3 regions of the Nocardioides sp. NBC_00850 genome follow, and region 1 is predicted to be linked to each of the others. Evidence: riboswitches for the same ligand, from Rfam matches in the RefSeq annotation. Region 1 holds a riboswitch; each other region holds the start of a gene.
The links. Region 1 has a riboswitch for cobalamin ahead of OH802_RS12485 (VWA domain-containing protein). Riboswitches for the same ligand answer to the same signal wherever they lie in the genome.

Region 1 (2,257 bases):
GGGCAGGGAGGTCGGCCAGGGCATCGGGGGCGCGGCCCTCGACGACGGTGAGGCCGGGTACGCCGAGGCGGGTCGCGTTGCGGGCGATCCTGGCCGCTCGGTCTGGGTTGGCCTCGATCGCCGTCGTGGTGCAGGTGGGGTGGGCGCGCATCCACTCGATGCCTACCGAGCCTGCGCCTGCGCCGACGTCCCAGAGGTGCTGGCCGGGGGTAGGGGCCAGGCGTGCCAAGGCCGAGGCGCGCAGGTCCCGCTTGGTCAGCTGTCCGTCGTGCTCGAAGGCGTCGTCGGGGAGGCCGGCAGCCCAGCCGAAGAGCGGTGCGCCTACGCACTCGATCGCCACGATGTTGAGCCGCGGCACCTCGCCGGCCCAGGCCGAGGCGGTCGCGGTCCGCGTGCTCTCGGTCTCCGCGCCGAGCTCGCCCAGGACGGTCATCGTCGTGGCCCCGAAACCGGCGGTGACCAGCAGGTCCGCAACCTGTCCAGGAGTGGATTCGTCCGAGGAGAGGGCCAGGATCCGGCGACCGGGGGCGAGCTCGCGTGCGACCAGCGAGACGTCGCGGCCGACGAGGCTGACGACCACGCACGACTCGGCTGCCCAGCCCATCCGGGAGCGGGCGAGGGCGACGGAGGAGACGGCCGGCTCGATGCGTACGTTCTCCCGGCCGAGAAGCGAGATCAGGGTGCTCCCGATGCCGGAGACCAATGGGTCACCCGAGGCCAGAGCCACGACGGGTGCGTCGCCCGGCAGCGACTCGAGGAGTGCCGGGAGGCCCTCGCGCAGCGGCGACGGCCAGGGCTCGCGGCGCTGGCCGGGGACGTCCGGGACGAGGTCGAGATGACGCTTGCCGCCGAGGAGGACGGCGGAGTCCCGGATCAGCTGCTGGTGACGTACGGGGATCTCATCCCAACCTCCGGCACCGATGCCCACCACGACGATCATGAGGCCAGACGCTACAGTGGCCGCTCAGGCGCGAGGTGCCCCGACTGCCCAGTCATCGGCTCTGTCACAGGAGCTGGTGAGGACGGTGGGAAGGGAGAATCTGGGAAGCCGGTGAGAATCCGGCACAGGCCCGCTGCGGTGAACGAGCCCCTTTCGTGGGGACTCGACAAGTCCGAAGACCGGCCCCGCGTCCATCCAGTCCAAGCGATAGGGAGCGGGAGCCTCTCCATGCCGGTTCATTACCCATTTTCTGCCGTCCTCGGCTGCCAGGCCGATGACCTCGACGACATGGGCCTCGCGCTCGTGCTCACCACCATCTCCCCGGAGATCGGCGGGGTGCTGGTCCGTGGCGAGAAGGGGACCGCGAAGTCGACGGCCGTACGCGGCCTGGCGGCCGTGCTGCCCTCGATCTCGGTCTACGCCGGGGATCGGTTCTCGATCGACCCGGCCGACCCGTCCGCGGAGTCGCCGGACGGGCCTTTCGGGTCCGCCGCAGTCGTGGAGAGTCGGCCGGTGCGGCTGGTCGAGCTCCCGGTCGGTGCCACCGAGGACCGGGTCGTCGGCTCGCTGCACCTGGAGAGCGCGCTGTCGCGCGGTGCGGTCGAGTTCGAGCCGGGGCTGCTGGCGCGGGCACACCGCGGCCTGCTCTACGTCGACGAGGTCAACCTGCTCCACGACCACCTCGTCGACCTGCTGCTGGATGCGGCGGCGATGGGGCGGGTCAGCGTCGAGCGGGACGGCGTCTCGGTCGAGCACGCCGCCCGGTTCGTACTGATCGGCACCATGAACCCCGAGGAGGGCGAGCTGCGCCCGCAGCTCCTGGACCGCTTCGGGCTCACCGTCGAGGTCGCCGCGCCCCGGGATCCGGCGCTGCGCGCCGAGGTCGTACGCCGCCGGATGGCCTTCGACCTGGACGCTCCCGCGTTCGTCGAGCGTTATGTGGCCGCCGAGCGCGACCTGACCGCACGGGTCTCCACCGCGCGCGCCCTCGTCGGGAAGGTCCGCCTCACCGCGCCCGGGCTGCTCAAGATCGCCGAGGTCTGCGCGGCGTTCGAGGTCGACGGGCTGCGCGCCGACATCGTGACCGCCCGCACCGCGGTCGCGCACGCGGCCTGGGCCGGGCGCTCCGAGGTAACCCGCGAGGACATCCGCCGGGCCGCCCTGCTGGCCCTCCCTCACCGCCGCCGTCGCAACCCCTTCGACGCTCCCGGGCTCGACGAGGACCTGCTCGACCGCATCCTCGGCGACGAAGAGCTGCCGCCCGAGCCTCCGGAGGGAGGGCCGGAGCACGACGACCCGCAAGACGGACCGCAGGAC
Region 2 (2,257 bases), 250 kb from region 1:
CTGGCTCTTGCGGGTCAGGTCACCGACGACGATGACATCGGGGTCGCGCTCGGCGACGGTCTCCCAGTTGATCTGCGGCCACTCATCGGTGGTGTCGTCGAAGACGTTCTCGACGCCGAGGGTGCGGCCGATGATCCCCGGGCCGCCGCAGCAGCCGGCCAGATAGGGCGACTCGGAGTTGGCGAACCAGTACATCGCGCTCACCTCGCCCGCCGGTGCCTCGGTCCGGGCGGTCGCCAGCCGCTTCGTCAGGTCGGCGACGAGCTCCTCGCCCCGCTCGGGGACGCCGAAGATCCGCGCCAGATCGGTGATCTCCTGGAAGATCGTGTCGATCTCGAGGGGGTCGTGGCGGGTGCCGTCGTCATCGCCCTCGTTGTCTTTGAGGCACTCGGCGGGGGAGAGATACGAGCCCACGCCGAGCTTCCCCAGGTCCTCGGGTGTGGTCACCCCGCCCTCACCCAGGGTGCTGATGAAGGAGGCCGTGACGAAGTCCGGCTCGGCCTCCAGGACGCGCTCGTAGGAGGGCGCGTTCTCGGCCAGCCGGGGCACCTGCTCGTTGTCCGCGGCCAGCGAGCCGAGCACCGGGTCGGTCCAGGTCGCGGTGCCGGCCATCCGGTCGGCGAGACCGAGCGAGAGCAGGATCTCGGTGGAGCCCTGGTTGAGCGAGACGACGCGCTCGGGCGGTGCCTCGAGGGTGATCTCGCGCCCGCAGTTGGTCAGGGTGAGCGGGAAGCCTGCGGTGTCCGCGGCCGCCTGCTGTGCGCCGGAGGACTGGTCGGCGGCGCAGCCGGCCAGCGCGGAGCAGAGCACCAGGACGGTGCTCGCGGTGAACGTTCGGATGGTGCGGGAGGGGTGCACGTCGGTCCTCGAGCGGGTCGCGGGCTGGTGCGCGTCGCCCGTCCTGACCGGCAGCGGTCTGCTGCAGGGCCAGCAGGTCTTCGGACTCGGGATCGACCGGCGCGAGACGCCTTCCCAGGCCCGAGGGCCCAGTGGCACAGTGTCCCGTCCGTCACCCACACCGCTGCGCGTCAGTCCCGGACTCTCACCGGGTTCCCGTGCCGGGACTACGTCCCGAGCGGCTGGCTCCAAGACCGTAGCAGGCGGCTCCGCCCCTAGGGGGCACGACCTCAGCCCTCGCGATGGGCGCTCAGCCCGTCCTTCCCGGGCGCGACCGAGTCGTGGAGCCTGATCGTGTGGTCGTAGTGCTCCTCGGCCATCGGCCGGTAGTCGATCCGCGGCTCCGTCATCACGCCCTCGAGACGTACGCTCAGGTCGGACTCGATCCGGGCCATCACCTGGGCGTCGATGGTGTCGGTGTCGGTGATCAGGTGCGGGCGCAGCGGGTCCATCCCGGTGTACCAGAACGTGCCGTGCAGCAACGGCCACAGGACGTCCTCGATGTCGCCGCTGATCCCGCGCGGACCCAGGGTCGCGGACCGGTCACCGGCGGTGACGATCGTCAGCGCGCGCTTGCCGACCAGTCCGCCCTTGCCGTACTTGAGCGGCTTGCCGGTCTCCGGATCCGGTACGTCGAAGGCGAACCCCGACTCGAAGACCCGGTCGATCCAGCCCTTGAGGATGGCCGGCACCGAATACCACCACAGCGGAAACTGCACGACGAGCAGATCGGCCTCCCGCAGCCGGTCCTGGTGGCGGCGTACGTCGGCCTCGCCCCGCTCCACCAGAAGTGGATTGAAACCTTCTCGATAGAGGTCGATCTCGTCGACGCTCCAGCCGGCCGCGCCGAGCGCCTTCATGCCGACCTCGCGCAGCCGTCCGTTGAGTGATGACGCGTGCGGATGTGCCCATACCCAGAGTGCGTGCATGGAGCTTTGAACGCCGTCTGACGCGGCGGGATTCCCGGCTGGATGTGGGCGGGCGCCGACGCGGTCTGATGACAAAGTCCGGATCTCGCTCAAATTAGCGGCCTCAGAGTGTTGACGTATGTGATTGCCATCACTAGCGTAAACCAGGCTTGAAACCTTTCAATTCGAGGAGCTGCCCATGCCGGACACACCCGCCGCACTGGAGCTGCGGGACGTGGCCAAGTCGTTCGGCCCCGTACGCGCCCTCCGGTCCGGAAGCCTCCGGGTCGAGGCCGGATCCATCCACGCGCTCGTGGGGGAGAACGGTGCCGGGAAGTCGACCCTGGTCAAGATCGTCGCCGGGCTCTACCGCCGCGACGCCGGCGACTACCTGCTCTCCGGGGAACAGGTCGACTTCCGCAACACCGCCGACGCCAAGCAGGCCGGGGTCG
Region 3 (2,257 bases), 2.7 Mb from region 1:
ACGCGCACCCGCAAGCAGTCGTCCGCGGCGACCAACGGGCAGGCGCTGAAGCGCAACGCCCGGCTGATCCAGCTGCTGCGCAACTCCATCGCCGCGGCCGCCGACGACGACGGCTGGGCACTGGTCGGCACCGTGGTCTCCCGCATCCGCAACCAGTCCTCCGAGGACCCGCGCAACTACGGGTACGCCACCTGGACCAAGCTCATCAAGGCGATCGACCTCTTCGAGCTCAAGGACGAGGGCACCTCGGCGATCGCGGTCAGCGACAAACGCAACAAGAAGTGACGTACGTCCTCTACCGGGTCTCCGTGGACGCCGGGCGAGAGCATCGAACGCCCTTGGGCACCGACCCGTGGAGGTGCTTCAGCGCGGCCTTGAAGTCGCGACAGCGCTCGGTGTCCTCCTCTTTGTTGCGGGGGTAGCCGATCGCCGCGTTGACCCCGCCCATGTCGAGGGCGTCGGCTAGCGGGTTGATGTCGCGGGCGACGGTCCAGTACCACCGCGAGATCGGCGCGCTGTAGTCCAGCGACCGGGCGAGCTCGGGGCGGCGGCGCAGGTCGATGTCGAAGTAGGCGCCGGCGTCGGTGTAGTTGGCCTCGCCGGTCAGCTGGATGTAGCCGCGACCGGTGAACTTCCGCTTGTCGCGACCCTTGGCGTCGTGGTGGAAGGAGCTCTCGTTGGCGAGCGTGGTCAGGTACGCCGCCTGCCGGTAGGCCGTGGTGATCCCGGCATCGGCCATGGCGCGGTTGAGGCTCGGCAGCCCGGTCTCGACGGTGCTCCGGTCACCGACCTTCTCGCCGAACATGGCGACCAGATCGGCGTACGTGACCGATGTCCGTGCCTCCTCCGCACCCGCCGTCGTGGTCGGGGAGAGGGCGAGAAAGGTGGCCGAGATCGAGGTTGCGACAAGGCCGAGAATCCTGTGGCGCATGGGGACAGAGTGACTGCTCGGCGGCGATCCCGCAAGCAGGGCCTGCCCGGCATAGGATTGCCCCGCATAGCAGAGCCTCAATCAACACACGCCGTGGTGGGGGAAGCCGGTCGGATCCCGGCGCTGACCCGCAACCGTAGGCCCAGGACCGAGAGTCCTGAGCGAGCCGGAGCACCTGCCGACGGGCGCGTACTGACCTGACGCTGTCGTGGAAAGCAGCGGGTCGGCCCTGGGCCTTCCCGACGAACAGCGCGGAAGGAACCATGAAGAAGACCGTCCTCGGCGGCATCGCCGCCGCCCTCGCCCTCACCTCGCTCGCCGGCTGTGGCGAGAAAGCCGTCGAGGAGGGGGAGAAGCCCACCTACGACGCCAAGGTGTCCACCGCGGTGGCCGACTGGCTCGTGGCCCAGGCGCCGGAGGGCGTGGCCCGCAACGCGCAGTACGGCACCGACGACTTCGGGCTCAGCGCCGACATCGGGATCGCGCTGGCAGAGGTCGGTGGCTACGACGAGGAGATCTCCACGATCGCCGCGGCGGTGATGGAGAACAAGAAGGCCTACACCTCGCCCGGGTTCGGCACGATCACCTCGGCCGGAGCGACCGCGAAGGCGCTCGTCCTCCAGCAGAACGTCGACGCCTCCGACCCCGGTCTGCTCGAGCAGCTCGAGGGCACGGTCGCCGAGAACGGCCGGATCGCCGACGAGCTCGACCCCAAGGACAAGAAGGCGGCTGACTACTCCAACACCATCGGACAGTCGTACGCCGTGTGGGCGCTGAACAACGCCGAGAGCGAGGAGGCCGCGGCCGCGACGGAGTTCCTGGCCGGGCAGCAGTGCGAGGAGGGGTGGTTCCGGGTCACCTTCACGGCCGACCCCGCCGCTGCTGATCAGACCTGCGACGCCGACCCGAAGGCAGTCCCGGACGCCGACGCCACCGCGTTCGCGCTGATCGCCCTGTCCGGGGTCGCGTCCCCGGAGGCGGAGAAGGCCGTCGAGGCCGGCGTGAGCTGGCTGAAGGAGACCCAGGCGGAGGACGGGTCGTTCAAGGCGGCCACCGGCAACATCGCCAACTCCAACACCACCGGCCTGGCCGGGTGGGCGTTCGGACGCGCCGGTGAGACCGACGCCGCCGAGAAGGCGGCGAGCTGGGTCGCCGACCACGTCGTGACCTGTGGCGACGACGCCGGCGCGGTGGCCTATGACGACGCCGCGCTGACCGAGGGCAACACCAAGGGCCTGACCAAGGAGTCCGAGGGGATGTACCGCCTCGCCGCCGCCCAGGCGCTGCCGTCGCTGGTCTTCCTGCCCAAGGATGCGACCGCGAAGA

Region 2: linked by a shared signal. The riboswitch ahead of OH802_RS13690 (ABC transporter substrate-binding protein) and the one ahead of OH802_RS12485 (VWA domain-containing protein) in region 1 are both predicted to bind cobalamin.
Region 3: linked by a shared signal. The riboswitch ahead of OH802_RS25595 (hypothetical protein) and the one ahead of OH802_RS12485 (VWA domain-containing protein) in region 1 are both predicted to bind cobalamin.

What each region holds. Positions count from the first base shown of each region.
Region 1 is NZ_CP108845.1:2,543,940-2,546,196, forward strand. It holds gene cbiE (precorrin-6y C5,15-methyltransferase (decarboxylating) subunit CbiE) at 1-940, opposite strand, end outside; cobalamin riboswitch at 1,003-1,143, shown strand; gene OH802_RS12485 (VWA domain-containing protein) at 1,169-2,257, shown strand, end outside.
Region 2 is NZ_CP108845.1:2,795,418-2,797,674, forward strand. It holds gene OH802_RS13690 (ABC transporter substrate-binding protein) at 1-858, opposite strand, end outside; cobalamin riboswitch at 912-1,099, opposite strand; gene OH802_RS13695 (NAD(P)H-dependent oxidoreductase) at 1,128-1,826, opposite strand; gene OH802_RS13700 (sugar ABC transporter ATP-binding protein) at 2,005-2,257, shown strand, end outside.
Region 3 is NZ_CP108845.1:5,286,301-5,288,557, reverse strand. It holds gene OH802_RS25605 (NYN domain-containing protein) at 1-285, shown strand, start outside; gene OH802_RS25600 (hypothetical protein) at 296-931, opposite strand; cobalamin riboswitch at 997-1,129, shown strand; gene OH802_RS25595 (hypothetical protein) at 1,195-2,257, shown strand, end outside.